3 regions of the Streptomyces sp. NPDC051041 genome follow, and region 1 is predicted to be linked to each of the others. Evidence: riboswitches for the same ligand, from Rfam matches in the RefSeq annotation. Region 1 holds a riboswitch; each other region holds the start of a gene.

Region 1 (5,761 bases):
GCCAGTCCCCGCTCCCGCAGCCACTCCAGCGCCCGGACCGTGCCCCGGGTCCCGGGCACCACGACGAGGTCGGCGTCGGCCAGCTCCTCGGGCCGGTCCACGAACCGCACCACGACGCCCGGCTCGGCGGCCAGCGCGTCCACGTCGGTGAAGTTGGACATCAGCGGGACCGCGCAGACGGCGACCCGCAGCACGTCCGCGCCGAGCGGCGGGGCGACGTGCGACTCCCGGACCGGCCCGCGCAGGGAGACCGCCATCCCGTCCTCCTCGTCGATGCCGAGCCCGTGCCGGAACGGCAGGACGCCGTAGGCGCGCCGTCCGGTGAGATCGCGCAGCATGTCGAGGCCGGGCTCCAGCAGCGACACGTCGCCCCGGAACTTGTTGACGAGGAAGCCGGCGACCAGCTCCTGGTCCTCGCGGGAGAGCAGGGCGACGGTCCCGAAGAAGGACGCGAAGACGCCGCCGCGGTCGATGTCGCCGACGACGAGGACGGGCAGGCGGGCGTTGCGGGCGATCCCCATGTTCACGATGTCGGTCCGCCGCAGGTTGATCTCGGCGGGGGAGCCCGCCCCCTCGCAGATCACCGCGTCGTACGCGTCCCGCAGCTCGGCGAGGCAGTCCAGCACCGTCCCCAGCAGCGCCTGCTGCCGCCCGCCGTGGTAGCCGCGGGCGCTCAGCTCGCCCACCGGCCTGCCCAGCAGCACCACCTGACTGCTTCGCTCACCGCCCGGCTTGAGCAGCACGGGGTTCATCAGCGCGGTCGGCTCGATCCGGCACGCCTGCGCCTGCATGGCCTGCGCCCGCCCGATCTCGGCGCCCTCGCGCGTCACGAACGAGTTCAGCGACATGTTCTGCGCCTTGAACGGCGCGACCTTCACCCCCTGCCGCACCAGCCACCGGCAGATCCCGGCGGTGACGACGCTCTTGCCGGCGTCGGAGGTGGTGCCGGCGACGAGGAGACCACCGCTCATGACGTCCGTCCCTTCAAGCCGTTGACGAGGAGCCGCGCGGCGGCGCCGACGCCGAGCGCGAGCCAGCCGACGCGCCGCGAGAGCCGTGCGGCCCGTTCGATGTCGGCCACGGCGACGGCCCGTCCGCGCGCGTTGAGCACGGGCCGGTGCTCGACCCGCCCGCCGTAGGAGAGGGTCCCGCCCAGCCGCACGCCGAGCGCCCCCGCGAAGGAGGCCTCCACGGGTCCGGCGTTGGGGCTCGGGTGCCGGGCGGCGTCGGCGCGCCAGGCCCGCAGCGCCCCGCGGGGGTCGCCGCCGGCGACGGCGGCGAGCGCGGCGGTCAGCCGGGCCCCCGGCCATCCGGCGAGGTCGTCCAGGCGCGCGGAGGCCCAGCCGTAGCGCCGGTACCTCGGCGACCGGTGCCCGACCATCGCGTCGAGGGTGTTCACCGCCCGGAACCCGAGCAGCCCCGGCACCCCGGCCACGGCCCCCCACACCAGGGCCCCCACCACGGCGTCGGAGGTGTTCTCGGCGACGGACTCGACGACCGCGCGGGCGATCCCGTCGGCGTCGAGCGCCTGCGGGTCCCGCCCGCACAGGTGCGGCAGCCGTGCCCGGGCCGCCTCGACGTCCCCCGCCTGAAGGGCCCGCCCGATGGTCCGGGCCTCCCGGACCAGCGAGGTTCCTCCGACGACGGCCCAGGTGGCGGCGCCGGTGAGCGCGACGGAGGCGGCGGGGCAGGGGCGTACGGCACGCGCGGCCAGCCCGCCGAGGGCGACGGCGCCGCCGACGCACACGGCGGTGTGCAGCGTGCCCCAGCCGCGGTGGTCCCGCCACAGCACGTGTTCCACGGCGCCCGCGGCCCGCCCGAACACGGCGACCGGATGCCCGCGGCGGGGATCGCCGAGGAGCAGGTCGCCGAGGAGGCCGGCGGCGGCGCCGTACGCGAAGACGCGTTCGGCCCGCATCGCTCAGCCGACCGCCGGGCCGGGCCGGGCGTCGCTGGTGCACTCGGAGGTCGAGCTGGTGAACCTGGCCGTCCATCGGCAGCCGCGCATGGCGATATGTCCTCACTCAGGGTGTCCACGCCCTGGTTCGACGAGACCGGCGGTGAGAGTTCCTGGCTCCCGGGACCGTCTGCCCCGGTCACAGTGGCGGGACCGCGCCGGACTTCCACCGGGCTTCCTCTCCTGCCGCCGTACTGGCCCCGGCAGTCCACCATGGGCTTGGAAGGGCCGTCAACTTGCCGCTGACCTGCGAGGGCGGAGTGTGCTGAGGCCCACAGGGGGAGTGCGCCAAAGCAGCGTGACGCCCCCGGCGCGCGGGCCGTGCGCCGGGGGCGGGGGAGCGGGGGCGTCCCGCCGGGGGACGCGGTCTCAGGCGACGATCAGGTAGATCCCGTACGCCACCGCCGCCGCGCAGGCCGCGAAGCAGGCGTACGCGCCGGTGACCGCGAGGGCCGCGGTGCCGCCCTGCGCGGCGGCCCGCTCGCGGCGGGACAGGCCCGCGATGCCGAGGGTGAACAGGGCCACCAGGGCCACGGTGACCACGAGGCTGACCCCGAAGACGGAGCCGAGAGCCGCCCAGTCGATCTTCATGGTGCTTCTCTTCCTTGTGCCGGGTGCGCGGGCTCAGACGGTGGTGGTGGCCTGCGGGGCCTTCGACTCGGTGGCCTGCGCCGGGATCGTGGCGGTGAGCTCGTCGGTCACCGTGCCCGCGGGGGGCGGGGCCACCGCGGCCACGGCGGTGGTCACCACGCCGGCCGGCTCCTCGGTGTCGTTGACGTTGGTGTGGTCGACGACCTCGCGCCGGGAGATCTTCCAGATCGCGGCGCTGGAGGCGACCAGGAAGACCGCGACGAGGGCGGTGCCCCAGGCGCCGAAGCCGGTCACGTACTCGGCGAGCGCCCCGACCAGGGCCGCGGCCGGGAGGGTGAGGCCCCAGGCGACGAACATGCGGGTGGCGGTGGACCAGCGGACGATCCCGCCCTTGCGGCCGAGGCCCGCGCCCATCACGGCGCCGGAGACCGAGTGCGTGGTGGAGAGGGAGAAGCCGAGGTGGGAGGAGGCCAGGATGACCGTGGCCGCGCTGGTCTGGGCGGCGAAGCCCTGCTGCGGCTGGAGGTCGGTCAGGCCCTTGCCCATGGTGCGGATGATGCGCCAGCCGCCGAGGTAGGTGCCGAGCGCGATGGCCAGACCGGCGGAGAGGACGACCCACAGGGGCGGGTCGGAGTCGGGGGCGAGGGTGCCGCCGGCGACCAGGGCGAGGGTGATGATGCCCATCGTCTTCTGGGCGTCGTTGGTGCCGTGGGCGAGGGAGACCAGGCCCGCGGAGGCTATCTGGCCGGCGCGGTAGCCCTTGGCGGCGGCCTTGCCGTCGGCCTTCCGGCCGAGCGTGTACGTCAGCCGGGTGGCGAGCATCGCCGCGACGCCCGCGACGACCGGGGCGGCGATCGCCGGGATCAGCACCTTGGTGACGAGCACGTCGCCGTGCACCGCGCCGACGCCCGCCGAGGCGACGGTGGCGCCGATCAGACCGCCCATGAGGGCGTGCGAGGAGCTGGAGGGGAGCCCGACCAGCCAGGTCAGCAGATTCCAGAGGATCGCGCCGACCAGTGCGGCGAAGATGACCTCGGGACGGATGCCGGTCTCGTCGACGAGACCCTTGGAGATCGTGTTGGCGACCTCCACGGACAGGAAGGCGCCCACGAGGTTGAGGACGGCGGACATGGCCACCGCGACCTTGGGCTTCAGCGCGCCGGTCGAAATGGTCGTCGCCATCGCGTTCGCGGTGTCGTGGAAACCGTTCGTGAAATCGAACGCGAGTGCGGTTACCACCACAATCGCGAGGATCAGCGAGAAGCTTTCCATTTACCCAGGCAATCGTTCGAGGTCATTGGCTGGTCGACCGTAGGTAACCAGGGTGAACGGAAGATGAACTGAGGTGGGATTGGCGGTGACCCTGACAGGGGGGTGCCGTCCCGTCTCGTCCCAGCGGGCCGCGCCCGGCCCCCGACGCCCCCGTGATCCGGCCGTTTTCCCAGGTCAGAAGCCCACCATGGACCTACGCGGCCGGGCCGGGACCCGCTGGGGAGATCTCGGTCACCCGGCACCGCCGCCGCCCGCGCCGCCGCCCTGCCGAAACGCCCGCGGCGGCCACCCGGCCGGCGGTGTCCTCTGCCGGACGCCCGCCTTCCGGCCTACAGTGGCCCGGTCGTCCGGCGGGACGGCCGCGCCGCCGGACGACGGGACCGGCGGGCCGCGCACGAGGCCCGGAAGGAGACGCGAGGCGTGACGGAACCGGGGGAGAGGCGGGTGCGCGACGAGGAGGCACGCGCCTGGGCGGCGCTCGTGGCCACGGCCCGCCGCACGGTGTCGGACGGGCTGGTCGTCGGCACCTCCGGCAACGTCTCCGTGCGGGTCGGGGACACGGTCCTGGTCACACCGTCGGGCGTCCCCTACGACCGGCTGACGCCGGACGACGTGACCGGCGTCGGCCTCGACGGCCGGCGGGTGCTCGGCAGCCTCGTCCCGACCAGCGAACTGCCCATGCACCTCGCCGTCTACCGCGCCACCGACGCCCGCGCCGTCGTCCACACCCACGCCGTGCACGCGACGGCCGTCTCGACCCTCCTCCACGAGCTCCCGCCGATCCACTACATGGCCGCCGCGCTCGGCGGTCCCGTCCGGGTCGCCCCGTACGCGCCCTACGGCTCCGAGGAACTGGCCCGGAACGTGCTCCGCGCCCTCGACGGCCGCTCCGGCTGCCTGCTGCAGAACCACGGCACCCTCACCCACGGCGCCACCCTCGACCAGGCCTACGACCGCACCGCCCAACTGGAGTGGATGTGCCGGCTGTGGCTGACCGCCTCCTCGGTCCCGGGCCGGTCCCCGTCGCTGCTGTCGGAGCGGCAGCTGGCGGAGGTGGGGGAGAGGCTGCGGGGGTACGGCCAGAAGGGCTGACCGCCGCCCGCCGCCGTCCCGCCCGCGCGTCGTGCCCCGCCCTCCGGCCACGGCGCCCCGGCTCCCGGGACGCCGCCCGGACCCGCCTCCTCCGGTCCCGCCCGCGGACGCCGCCCCCGGTCCGCGCGGCCGCCACCCGCGGCCGCCCCACCACTGGCCGAAGACGGGGTCCGCCTGGACACTGGACCCGTGCGTACTGTCAAAGCGGCGGCCGCCGCCGTCACCATGGCCCTGGCAGCCGGCGCCGCCGGCGTCGCGGCCGGCAGGTTCGCCAGCGACGCCGCGCTCAAGGCGCCCCCGGGCGGGCCCCTGCCCACCGAACCCCGGCTCACCGTGCACGCCACCGCCGCGGGCCGGATAGCCCTCACCCGGCACCTGGCCACCCTGCGACCCGGCCGCTACGGCCTCGTCGGCGACGGCTCCCACGCGGTCGTCGGCCCCGTCCTGCGCACCGCCTCCCACTCCGCCGACACCGTCGTACGCCGCCTGGAACGGGTGACGCACGGCACCCTGAAACCCGGCGACAAGGCGTGGCTCACCCCCAACGTGCACGTCGGCGATCCGGGCGCCGCCCTCGGCCTGGACCACACCGACGTCGAGATCCCCGGCGAACTCGGCCCGCTCCCGGCCTGGTTCGTGCCCGGCGTACGGGACATCTGGGTCATCACGGTGCACGGCCTGGGCGCCACCCGCGAACACGCCATGAACGTCATGGAGCTCCTGCACCGCCACCACCTCCCGGTGCTCGTCCCGGCCTACCGCGGCGACCCCGGCGCCCCCCGTTCCCCGGACGGGCTCCACCACTTCGGCGAGACCGAGTGGCGCGACCTGGACGCGGCGCTCCGGTAC
Region 2 (5,761 bases), on a different contig from region 1:
CCCACACGAGCAGGTAGCCGAACCGGGCGCCGGCGGCCACGTTGGTGGCGACGTTGCCGGGGTCGACGTAGGCGACGGCCGCGACGAAGGCGGGACCCAGCAGGGGCAGCACCCCGGCCCGGCGGAGGCCGCCCGGGCGGCCCGCCGCACGGCGGGACCCGGGGCCGGGGGCGGGGCCGGCCCCGGAAAGCCCGGGACCCGCCTCACCGGCCGTCCGTCCCGGCCGGCCGCTGTCCGCCGGTCCGGTGAACGCCCCTCCGGCCTCCGTCCGTTGCGGTGCCGCCCGTCCGGCTCCCGCGCTCCCGGCTCCCGTCATGCCCGGCTCCGCCCTCCCCGTCATGGCTTGACCAGCGGTATCAGCAGGGACAACGTGACGAGCGCACCCGCCGTCGAGACGACGACCCCGGCGGCCGCCTCCTGCACATGGGTCCGGGCCTGCTGGGCCAGGACGTAGGCGGTGGCCGCGTTGGGCAGTCCGGCCAGGATCACCGACGCCGCCGCCCAGGTGTCCGGCATGCCGAACACGGTGTGGACCAGCAGGTAGGCGAAGACCGGCATCACGGCCAGCTTGATCGCGACGGTCAGGCCGACCTCCGAGGTGCCGACGCTGCCGTCCCGCATGCCCGCCACCGCCTTGCGCAGGGTGAGGCCGACCGCGAACAGCGCGCCGGGCGCGGCGGCGTCGCCCACCATGTCGACGGTGGTGTGCACGGGTGCGGGCAGGTCGACGTGGAGGACCGCGAAGACCAGGCCCACGGCCACCGACAGGGCGACCGGGTTGAGCACCACCTTGCGGGAGATGTCCCGGCGCAGCTGCGCCCTGCTCTCCGTCCGGTGCATCGCGCCGGGACCCGTGGAACGGGCGCTCAGCACGGTGTGCGCGGCCGGGTAGCAGACCATGTTGAACATGTTGTGCACCAGCTGCCCGATGGCCGCGGGCAGCACCGCCTTCGGCCCGAGCACCGCGAGCAGCAGGGGCACGCCCATGTAGGCGACGTTGCCGTAGCCGGAGAGCAGGCCCACGGTCAGGCTCTTCCGGCTGTCCCGCCGGAACAGCAGCCGGGCCCCCGCCATGCCGAGCGCGTAGGAGAACACGATCGACAGGATCGCGACGGCGATGAACTGCCAGGGCACGCCGGCGGAGATGTCGGCGGTGGCGACGGACAGGAACAGCAGCGCCGGCAGGGCGATGTAGAAGACGAAGTCGTTGACCGCCTGTGCGGTGTTCCCCTGGAACACCCTGAACGCGCTGGCCACGTACCCGACAGCGACGATCGCGAACAGCGGCACGATCGCGTTCAGGATGGTGTCGAATTCCATCGGTCAGCTCGGCACCGTCTCCGCGGCCTTCGCCCGGCCGGCGTGCTCGACGGGCACGACGGACGGGTCCTGGAGTACCTGGAGCGCCGTCTTCTGGACGTCCTCCAGGCGCACGAAGTCCGCGTAGAACTCGTGGATCTGCCGAAGGAGTTCCTGGAACCTCGCCCGCTTTTCGGGGTAGATCTCGTTCTCCAGCCGGTTCTTCAGCCGTTCGGCGACCGCGCCGACGAAGACTTCGTCGGCGGTGTACTCCTCGGGCAGGCCGGCATTGGCGAGAATCTGTCCGATGGTGGCCGGGAAGATACCGATCGGGTTGAGGAAGTACTCGACCTCGCGGGTGACACCGAGGTAGTCGGGCACGTTCACGATGCCGGCGTTCTCGGTCCGGGTGAGCAGACCGCTGATCGGCCGGTAGACGTTGGGCAGCGCCATGAACGTTTCCTCCGCCAGGTGCGCGACGGCGGAGATCTTCTTGGCGTCCAGCGTCCGGCCGCCGACGGTGATGCCACGCTCGGCGAAGATGTGGCTGAGCACCTCGACGTTGGCCAGGCCCGCCCGGTTGCCGAACCCGGCGACACCGCCCTCGACCATGGCGAAGCCGTGGAAGACGGAGGTGAGCGAGTTGGCCAGGCCCAGCCCGATGTCGTCGTGGGAGTGCAGGTAGAAGGTCATCCCGGGGTTGTCCCGGACCAGGTTGGCGGCCAGCACGGCGGTGGCGTGCGGCAGCAGGGTGCCGATGGAGTCGTTGATCCGGACGAGGTCGATGCCCAGGCTGCGGGCGCGCTCGATCTGCTCGTTGATGAAGGTGTAGCGCTCGTCGTCGATCTCGTGCGAGAAGGCGTTGAGAATGCTGGCCCGGAAGGAGCCGACACCGATCCCGGCGAGCTTCTCGTGGGCGCGTTCCAGCAGCTTGTTCTCCTGCTGGTACTCGATCATGCCGAGGCTGACCTGGATGCGGGCCAGGTAGTCCTTCGGGACGACCTTGAGCGCTTCGGAGAGGGGCTCCCAGGTCTTGAGCGTCAGGTTGAAGACGAACCGGGTGTCCGCGGGGATGCGGTGCAGCAGCAGCTGCGCGTCCAGGACACGCCGCAGGAACTGCGGTTCGGTCAGGCCCGATCCCAGGTCGATGTCCCGGATGCCGGCATTGGCCAGCGCCTCGATGAGCGCGAGCTTCCGGTCGTCGTCGGCTCCGAAGAGGGCTCGCTCGCCCCCTTCCCGAATCGTTTCGTCGGAAAGGCCGACGAGGTCGAAGTCCGAGTACCGCGGTTCGTGGCCGGCAGGTAACTGAAGTGCCATTTTCGCCTCTCCCGTTCCGATTTTTGTGCCACCGGGTGGATCAGCAGAACAGCAAAACCCATCGGCTGTCCGATCGATGACCGCCGATGCCAGCGGGATGCTAGACAACATCCGGAGAAGGACTCAACACCCCCTTGGAGACGGCCAGGAATCTTTCATTCCGATTTCATTGCGGGCCGTTACCACAACCGCAGGATTCCAGTCAGAGACATGCCCGTCGGCCAATTACCGGTACGCAGGGTGAGGATCGGCGGCACGGCCGAAGCCCGATCGGTCGCACGCTCCCCGGAATACGACCGGCTGCCCCTTCTCGGGCGCCGGCCTCCGCGGCGCCGTCACCCACCGGCGACAGGAGCGCCCCGGACGACAGGAACACCCCCGGGCGGCAGGAACCCCGGCGGCAGGGACCCCTCCGGACGACCGGGACGCGGCACGGGCGCGGGCCCCGGCCTCCGCCGCAGCCCGGCAGCGGCCGCGAGGCACCACACCGGCGCTCCAAGACCGGAGCAACACAACATCTGGGGGTGGCTCCGCGCCCCAGCACAAGATGTATGCTCATGCTCGCTGTCGCCGCAGGGGAATCCGGTGCGAATCCGGAACTGTCCCGCAACGGTGTATCCGCGTGCGTCCGCACGCTTGTCCAGTCCGAGTACCTGCCGACAGTGCACCCGGCCGTCCGGCCGGTGTGCCTGACGTCCGGGCCTCGTGGAATGGGCCGGCGGACGCGACGCCCTGCGCGCTCGTGCTGCCTCCTGCCCTCGCCGAGGCCCCGTGCCGAGCGAGGGAGAGCCCCACGTGACCATCGCGCCAGCCGACCCGGCTTCAGCGCCCCCGGTGGCCGAGGAGAGCGACGGCCCCGGAGCCGCGCTGCTGCGGACCCTGACGGAGCTGACCGCCGACCTCCCCGACACCGACCCCGGCCGGGTCGCCGCCGCGGCGCTGCGCGGCCGCTCCGCCCGTGCGGACGAGGCGGAGCTGCGCGACCTCGCCACCGAGGCGGCCGCCGGCCTGATCGCCGAGGACCCCGCCTACTCCCGGCTGGCCGCCCGCCTCCTCACCCTGACCCTTCGCGCGGAGGCCGCCTCCCAGGGCGTCACGTCCTTCACCGGGTCCGTCGCCGCGGGCCACCGCGAGGGACTGATCTCCGACCGCACGGCAAAGTTCGTGCGGCTGCACGCCGGCCGGCTCGACGCGCTGATCGACCCGGCCGCCGACGACCGCTTCGGCTACTTCGGCCTGCGCACGCTCCACAGCCGCTATCTGCTGCGCCACCCGATCACCCGCAGGGTCATCGAGACGCCGCAGTACTTCCTGCTGCGCGTCGCCGCGGGACTCGCGGAGGACGACGGGCCCCGCTCGGTCGACGAGGTCGCGGCGCTCTACGGGCTCATGAGCCGCCTCGACTACCTTCCGTCCTCCCCCACCCTGTTCAACTCCGGCACCCGGCACCCGCAGATGTCGTCCTGCTACCTGCTGGACTCCCCGCGCGACGAGCTGGACTCGATCTACGACCGCTACCACCAGGTCGCGCGCCTGTCCAAGCACGCCGGCGGCATCGGCCTGTCCTACTCCCGCGTCCGCTCCCGCGGTGCGCTGATCCGCGGCACCAACGGGCACTCCAACGGCATCGTCCCGTTCCTGAAGACCCTGGACGCCTCCGTGGCGGCCGTGAACCAGGGCGGCCGGCGCAAGGGCGCGGCCGCGGTCTACCTGGAGACCTGGCACTCCGACGTCGAGGAGTTCCTGGAGCTGCGCGACAACACCGGCGAGGACGCGCGCCGCACCCACAATCTGAACCTCGCGCACTGGGTGCCGGACGAGTTCATGCGCCGGGTGGACGCCGACGAGCCGTGGTCGCTGTTCTCCCCCTCCGACGTGCCCGAGCTGGTGGACCTGTGGGGCGAGGAGTTCGACGCGGCGTACCGTAGGGCGGAGGCCGCGGGACTGGCGCGCAAGACCCTCCCCGCCCGCGAGCTGTACGGCCGGATGATGCGCACCCTCGCCCAGACCGGCAACGGCTGGATGACCTTCAAGGACGCCGCCAACCGCACCGCCAACCAGACCGCCGAGCCGGGCCACGTCATCCACTCCTCCAACCTCTGCACGGAGATCCTGGAGGTCACCAGCGACGGCGAGACGGCCGTCTGCAACCTGGGGTCGGTCAACCTCGGCGCCTTCGTCGCCCCGGCCGCGCACGACATCGACTGGGAACGGCTGGACGCCGCCGTCCGCACGGCCGTCACCTTCCTCGACCGGGTCGTGGACATCAACTTCTACCCGACCGAACAGGCCGCCCGCTCCAACGCCCGCTGGCGCCCGGTCGGCCTGGGCGCCATGGGCCTGCAGGACGTCTTCTTCAAGCTGCGCCTGCCCTTCGACTCGCCCGAGGCCCGGCGGCTGTCCACGCGGATCGCCGAGCGGATCATGCTCGCCGCGTACGAGGCCTCCGCCGACCTCGCCGAGCGCCCCCGAGCAGCCGCGGCAGGCTCCGGCGCAGGGGGGACCCCCGTCGGCCCGTTCCCGGCCTGGGAGAAGACCCGTACCGCCCGGGGTGTCCTGCACCCCGACCACTACGACACCGACCTGGCCTGGCCGGAGCGCTGGGCGGCGCTGCGGGAGCGGATCGCCGCCGTCGGCCTGCGCAACTCCCTACTCCTGGCCATCGCCCCGACCGCGACCATCGCCTCCATCGCGGGCGTCTACGAGTGCGTCGAGCCGCAGGTGTCCAACCTGTTCAAGCGCGAGACGCTCTCCGGCGAGTTCCTCCAGGTCAACCCCTACCTGGTCGAGGACCTGAAGCGGCTGGGCGTGTGGGACGCCCGCACCCGGGAGGCGCTGCGCGAGGCGAACGGCTCCGTGCAGGGCTTCTCCTGGATCCCCGAGGACATGCGGCGGCTGTACCGCACGGCGTGGGAGATCCCGCAGCGCGGTCTGATCGACATGGCCGCCGCCCGCACCCCGTTCCTCGACCAGTCCCAGTCGCTGAACCTGTTCCTGGAGACGCCGACCATCGGCAAGCTCTCCTCGATGTACGCCTACGCCTGGAAGTCCGGGCTGAAGACGACGTACTACCTGCGCTCGCGCCCGGCGACGAGGATCGCCCGCGCTGCCCGGGCAACCGCCCCCGCCCGGCAGGCGGCCTCCG
Region 3 (5,761 bases), on a different contig from region 1:
TGCTCGGGATCGAACAGACCGGCGCCGGCACGGCCCTCGGGGGCCTTGTGACCCGTCGGCGCGTCCCGGTGGGGCGCCAGGGTGGATGTGGACATGGAGTCCTCTGGGTTCTGGGTGCGGGTGGTCGTCACGCCAGCCCCTCGGCGAGCGGGCCCAGCGCGAGGGCGGGGAAGTACGTAAGACCGGTGATGATCAGGATGGCGCCCACCAGCAGCCCGGTGAACAGCGGCTTCTCGGTGCGCAGGGTGCCCGCGGTGGCCGGCACCGGCGTCTGCCGGGCCAGCGAGCCGGCGAGGGCCAGCACGAACACCATCGGCACGAACCGGCCGAGCAGCATCGCGATGCCGAGCGTGGTGTTGAACCACCGGGTGTCCGCGTCCAGGCCGGCGAAGGCCGAGCCGTTGTTGTTCGAGGCCGAGGTGTAGGCGTACAGGATCTCGGAGAACCCGTGCGCCCCGCTGTTGGTCATGGAGTTCGCCGGGGTCGGCAGGGCCATCGCGACGGCGGTGAGGACCAGCACGAGCGCCGGGGTGACCAGGATGTAGCAGGCCGCCGGCTTGATCTCGCGGACGCCGATCCTCTTGCCCAGGTACTCCGGGGTGCGGCCGACCATCAGGCCGGCGACGAACACGGCGATGACCGCCATGATCAGCATGCCGTACAGGCCGGAGCCCACGCCGCCGGGCGCGATCTCGCCCAGCATCATGCCGAGCAGGGTGATGCCGCCGCCCAGACCGGTGAAGGAGGAGTGGGAGGAGTCCACCGCGCCGGTGGAGGTGAGCGTGGTCGAGGTCGCGAAGATCGCCGAGGCCCCCACGCCGAACCGGACCTCCTTGCCCTCCATCGCCCCGTTCGCCAGCTCGAAGGCCGGGCCGTTGTGGGAGAACTCGGTCCACATCGTCAGTGAGACGAAACCGGCCCAGACGGTGCCCATCGTGGCGAGGATCGCGTACCCCTGCCTCACGGAGCCGACCATGACGCCGAAGGTGCGGGTCAGCGAGAACGGGATGACCAGGATCAGGAAGATCTCGAAGAGGTTCGAGAACGGGGTGGGGTTCTCGAAGGGGTGGGCGGAGTTGGCATTGAAGTAGCCGCCGCCGTTGGTGCCCAGCTCCTTGATGGCCTCCTGCGAGGCGACCGCGCCGCCGTTCCACTGCTGCGGGCCGCCCGTGAACCGGCCGACCTCGTGGATGCCGGAGAAGTTCTGGAGGACACCGCATGCGACGAGCACGAGGGCGGCGACGAACGCCGACGGCACCAGGACGCGCACGACACCGCGCACCAGGTCCGACCAGAAATTGCCCAGCTCACCGGAGCGGGACCGCGCGAAACCGCGCACCAGCGCCACCGCGACGGCCATGCCGACGGCCGCGGAGACGAAGTTCTGCACGGCCAGTCCGGCGGTCTGCACGATGTGGCCCATGGCCTGCTCGCCCTGGTACGACTGCCAGTTCGTGTTGGTCACGAAGGACACGGCCGTGTTGAACGCCTGGTCCGGGTCGATCGCGTCGAAGCCCAGCGAACCGGGCAGGACGCCCTGGAGCCGCTGGAGCAGGTACAGGAACAGGACGCCGCTCAGCGAGAAGGCGAGGACGCCGCGCAGGTACGCGGGCCAGCGCATCCCGGTGTCGGGGTCGGCGCCGATGCCCTTGTAGATCCACTTCTCGACCCGGAGGTGCTTCGTGGAGGAGTAGACCCTGGCCAGGTAATTGCCGAGGGGGATGTGGACGAGTGCCAGCGCGCCTGTCAGGGCGAGCAGTTGGAGCACGCCGGCGGTTACGGGACCCATGCTGCGGCTCAGAACCTCTCCGGGAAGATCAGGGCGAGGATGAGGTAACCCAGCAGGGAGACGGCCACGACCAGGCCGACGGCGTTCTCGGCGGTCACAGCTTCGTCACCCCCTTGGCGATGAGGGCCACCAGCGCGAAGACCGCGAGCGTGGTGACGACGAAGGCCAGATCGGCCATCGCGCACTCCTGAAGTCGGGCTCGGTTGAAACGGACGAGTAGAGGAAAGCGCCTTTACGGCCGGATGGGAGCGTCCATTGACGACTCCCTTACGGCATCGCGGAGCTTTTTGACGGAACTCATACGCCGCCTGTCCGTACCCGTGAGTAAGGAAGGGGATTGCAGGTGGGCAGCTTCACCGCAGCCGGAAGCGGAGGCGGCGGATCACCGCGTCCGTTTCCCGCCGTACGGCGTGCGCGCCGACCGCGCCCCGCGGGTTCCGCAGCAACCGCTGCCACAGCCGCTCCGGCCCCGTCCCCGGGATCGGCACGGTGACCCGCGTGCCCGGCCCGGCCGCGACGGCCTCACGGACGTACGCGGCGAGGGGACGGCCGGGCGAGCGGCGCCCGCGGGCCGGCCGGATCAGCGGTGCGGCGGGGACCCACTCGGCCCGGGTCCGCTTTGGAACACGCGTGTGCGGCCGGTCCCCGGGGTCGGGGTGACAGACGGTCACCGCACGCACCTCGTCGCCGGGGGAGACGGCGCCGGGCTGTCGCCGTGCGGTGGGACCGCGCTTCGACGTACCGCGCGACGTGTGGACGGGAGGCTGCGCGAGCCGTGTTCGAAGCCTCCGGACCGGAGCGAGCGCCGGCAGGCCTCTGCGGCCGAGGACGCCCCGCGCACGGCCGCGTCCTGCGGGTGCGCACCACACACCCCGCCCCCTCGGCTCGCGATCCGCCGCCGTACGGCCTCGACGGCCGCGTCCGTCCCGGCCGCGCGTTCCCGCGCCCGGGGCGCGGCGGGCGCCTCGGGCCGCGCGGGCGGGGCGTGGTACCTTCCGGACGCCAGTCGAACTCGTGAACGCGGCCACGCGTGCACGGGTCAGGGAATCCGGTGGGAGTCCGGAACTGACGCGCAGCGGTGAGGGCGACGGGCGGGACAGCAGCCACTGGACGACGGTCACGGCCGGGTCCGGGAAGGCGTCCCGCCGGGATGACCCCGAGTCCGAAGACCTGCTGGCACCCGACCGTCCGCACGGGCCCCGCGCATGGGTCCTGACGTTGAGAAAGCCGACACTGTGCACCTGTCACGTCCCGCTCGCCGCTCCCTCCTGCTCCTGACCGGGGCCCTGTTGCTCGCCGCATGCGGTTCCGGCGCCGGCTCGTCCGCGAAGTCCGCCGGTTCCGGCGCGGGAGCCGTCACGTTCGACAACTGCGGGCGGAAGGTGACGGTCGAGGCTCCGCCGAAGCGGGCCGTGTCCCTGAACCAGGGCACCACCGAGATCCTGCTCTCCCTCGGCCTGGCCGACCGGATGGCGGGAACCGCCACCTGGACCGACCCCGTCATGAAGGGACTGGAGCGGGCCGACGCGAAGGTGCCTCGGCTGGCCGACGACCAGCCGTCGTTCGAGAGGGTGCTGGACGCCGAACCGGACTTCGTGGCCTCCTCCTTCGCGTCCACTCTGGGCAAGGGCGGAGTGGCCACCCGCGAGAAGTTCGAGGAGCTCGGCGTGCCGACGTATCTGTCGCCCGCCGACTGCGAGGGCAAGGACAACAGCGGCGACGGTGACGGCTCACGGACGAAGCTCCTGGCCATGGAGACGGTCTACCGCGAGGTGCGGGAACTGGCCCGGGTCTTCGGGGTGGAGGACCGCGGCGAGAAGCTCATCGCCCGGCTGGAGAGCCGCATCGCGCAGGCCGCGTCGGGGACGCGCGCCGGGAACACCACCGTTCTGTACTGGTTCGCGAGCCAGGAGTCCCCCTACATGGCGGGCTGCTGCGGCGCGCCCGGCATCATCACGAACGCGCTCGGCGCGAAGAACGTCTTCGCCGACAGCACCCAGGAGTGGCCCCGGATCAACTGGGAGACCGTCGCCGACCGCGACCCCGACGTGCTCGTCATCGGTGATCTCACCCGCAGGTCGCAGACCGCCGAGTCGGCCGCGAAGAAGATCGCGTTCCTGGAGTCGAATCCGGCGACGAAGAACATGGAGGCGGTGAGAAGGAAGCGGTACGTGCTGCTCAGCGGGCAGGCCATGAACCCGACGATCCGTACGGTCGAGGGCGTGGAGAAGGTGGCCGCGGCGCTGCGCGAGCACGGGCTCGCCGGATGAGGACCGCTCCGCGGTCTTCCCCGGCCCGCCCGCCGCGGGGCGCGGCGGGCGGGCTGCGCCTCGTGGCCGGCCTGGGCGGCGGGCTGGCCGTGCTCGCCGCGTCCGTCGCCGTCGCCGTCACCATCGGCCCGGCCGACATCGGTGTGGGCGACGCCTGGTCCGTAATCGCCTCCCGCCTGGGCTGGGGCACGACGGATCTCACCGCGATCCGCGAGGGCATCGTCTGGAACCTGCGGCTGCCGCGCACCCTGCTCGCCGCGGTGTGCGGAGCCGGACTCGCGGTGTGCGGCGCGGTGATGCAGTCGCTGCTGCGCAACCTCCTCGCCGACCCCTTTGTCCTGGGCGTCTCCTCCGGGGCGTCGACCGGCGCCGTCGTCGTGATCGTCCTCGGCGCCGGCGGCGGTGTCCTGTCCGTCTCCGGCGGCGCGTTCGTGGGTGCGGTCGGCTCCTTCGCGCTGGTGCTGCTGCTCAGCCACACACTCGGCGGGACGACGGACCGGGTGGTGCTGTCCGGGGTGGCGGCGATGCAGCTGTTCTCCGCCCTGACCTCGTTCGTGGTGACGACGGCGGCCGACGCGGAGACCACCCGGGGCGTGCTGTTCTGGCTGCTCGGGTCGCTCGGCGGCGCCGACTGGACCGAGGTGGGACTGTGCGCGGCCGTCCTGACGCTCGCCCTCGTGGTGTGCCTGGGCCACGCGCGCGCCCTGGACGCCTTCGCCTTCGGTCAGGACGCCGCGGCGACGCTCGGGGTCCCGGTCGCCCGGACCCGGCTGGTGCTGCTGTGCGTGACCGCGCTGCTGACCGCGGCGCTGGTCAGCTCGGCGGGCGCCATCGGCTTCGTCGGCCTGGTCCTGCCGCACGCCGCCCGCGCCCTCGCCGGCCCGGGGCACGCCCGGCTGCTGCCGGTCACCGCGCTCGCCGGGGCGGTGTTCCTCGTCTGGGCCGACACCCTGGCCCGCACCGTCCTCGATCCGCGGGAGGTGCCGGTGGGCGTGGTGACCTCACTGGTCGGTGTTCCGGCGTTCGTCCTGGTCCTGTACCGCACGAGGAGGACGCGATGACGGCCCGCGCACAGCGGCGGGGCGACGGTGCCCGGCCGCCGGCCGGTGGACCGGCGACTGCCGGGCAGGCGCCCGGCAAAGCGTCGCCCGCCGGGCCGCCCGCCCTCGCCGCCGACCGCGTGACCCGCACCCTCGACGGGCGGTTGATCCTCGACGGCGTCAGCCTCACCCCCCGGCCCGGCTCCGTGACCGGACTGCTCGGCCCCAACGGCTCGGGGAAGTCGACGCTGCTGCGGCTGCTGTCCGGCGTCCTCGCCCCCGCCTCCGGCGTCGTCACCCTCGACGGGCGTCCACTCGGCGACTGGGGCCGCCGCGCCGTGGCCCGGCGCGTGGCCGTCGTCGAGCAGCACGCCGACACCCTCGTGGAGCTGACCGTCCTCGACGTCGTACGCCTCGGCCGCGTCCCGCACCGGCGCGTCTGGGCCCCCGCCACCGCGGCGGACGAGGAGGTCGTGCGCACCGCCCTGGAGCGCACCGGTCTCGCCGACCGCGCGCACCAGCCCTGGCACACGCTCTCCGGCGGCGAGCGCCAGCGCGTACAGATCGCCCGTGCCCTGGCCCAGGAGCCGCGCGAGCTGCTGCTGGACGAACCCACCAACCACCTCGACATCCAGCACCAGCTCGACCTGCTGAACCTGATC

Evidence for each region. Region 1 has a riboswitch for cobalamin ahead of ACIBAI_RS10425 (cobalamin biosynthesis protein). Riboswitches for the same ligand answer to the same signal wherever they lie in the genome.
Region 2: another riboswitch for cobalamin. It lies ahead of ACIBAI_RS24715 (ribonucleoside-diphosphate reductase subunit alpha); the one in region 1 lies ahead of ACIBAI_RS10425 (cobalamin biosynthesis protein).
Region 3: another riboswitch for cobalamin. It lies ahead of ACIBAI_RS07495 (ABC transporter substrate-binding protein); the one in region 1 lies ahead of ACIBAI_RS10425 (cobalamin biosynthesis protein).

The regions. Positions count from the first base shown of each region.
Region 1 is NZ_JBITFM010000004.1:398,314-404,074, forward strand. It holds gene ACIBAI_RS10420 (cobyric acid synthase) at 1-971, opposite strand, end outside; gene ACIBAI_RS10425 (cobalamin biosynthesis protein) at 968-1,918, opposite strand; cobalamin riboswitch at 2,044-2,186, opposite strand; gene ACIBAI_RS10430 (hypothetical protein) at 2,327-2,548, opposite strand; gene ACIBAI_RS10435 (anion permease) at 2,582-3,820, opposite strand; gene ACIBAI_RS10440 (class II aldolase/adducin family protein) at 4,241-4,912, shown strand; gene ACIBAI_RS10445 (alpha/beta hydrolase) at 5,102-5,761, shown strand, end outside.
Region 2 is NZ_JBITFM010000019.1:105,699-111,459, reverse strand. It holds gene ACIBAI_RS24730 (Nramp family divalent metal transporter) at 1-112, opposite strand, end outside; gene ACIBAI_RS24725 (AEC family transporter) at 337-1,320, opposite strand; gene ACIBAI_RS24720 (hypothetical protein) at 1,324-2,616, opposite strand; cobalamin riboswitch at 3,125-3,292, shown strand; gene ACIBAI_RS24715 (ribonucleoside-diphosphate reductase subunit alpha) at 3,412-5,761, shown strand, end outside.
Region 3 is NZ_JBITFM010000003.1:288,602-294,362, reverse strand. It holds gene kdpB (potassium-transporting ATPase subunit KdpB) at 1-95, opposite strand, end outside; gene kdpA (potassium-transporting ATPase subunit KdpA) at 128-1,789, opposite strand; gene kdpF (K(+)-transporting ATPase subunit F) at 1,798-1,887, opposite strand; gene ACIBAI_RS07500 (hypothetical protein) at 2,143-2,460, opposite strand; cobalamin riboswitch at 2,831-2,961, shown strand; gene ACIBAI_RS07495 (ABC transporter substrate-binding protein) at 2,995-4,059, shown strand; gene ACIBAI_RS07490 (FecCD family ABC transporter permease) at 4,056-5,120, shown strand; gene ACIBAI_RS07485 (ABC transporter ATP-binding protein) at 5,117-5,761, shown strand, end outside.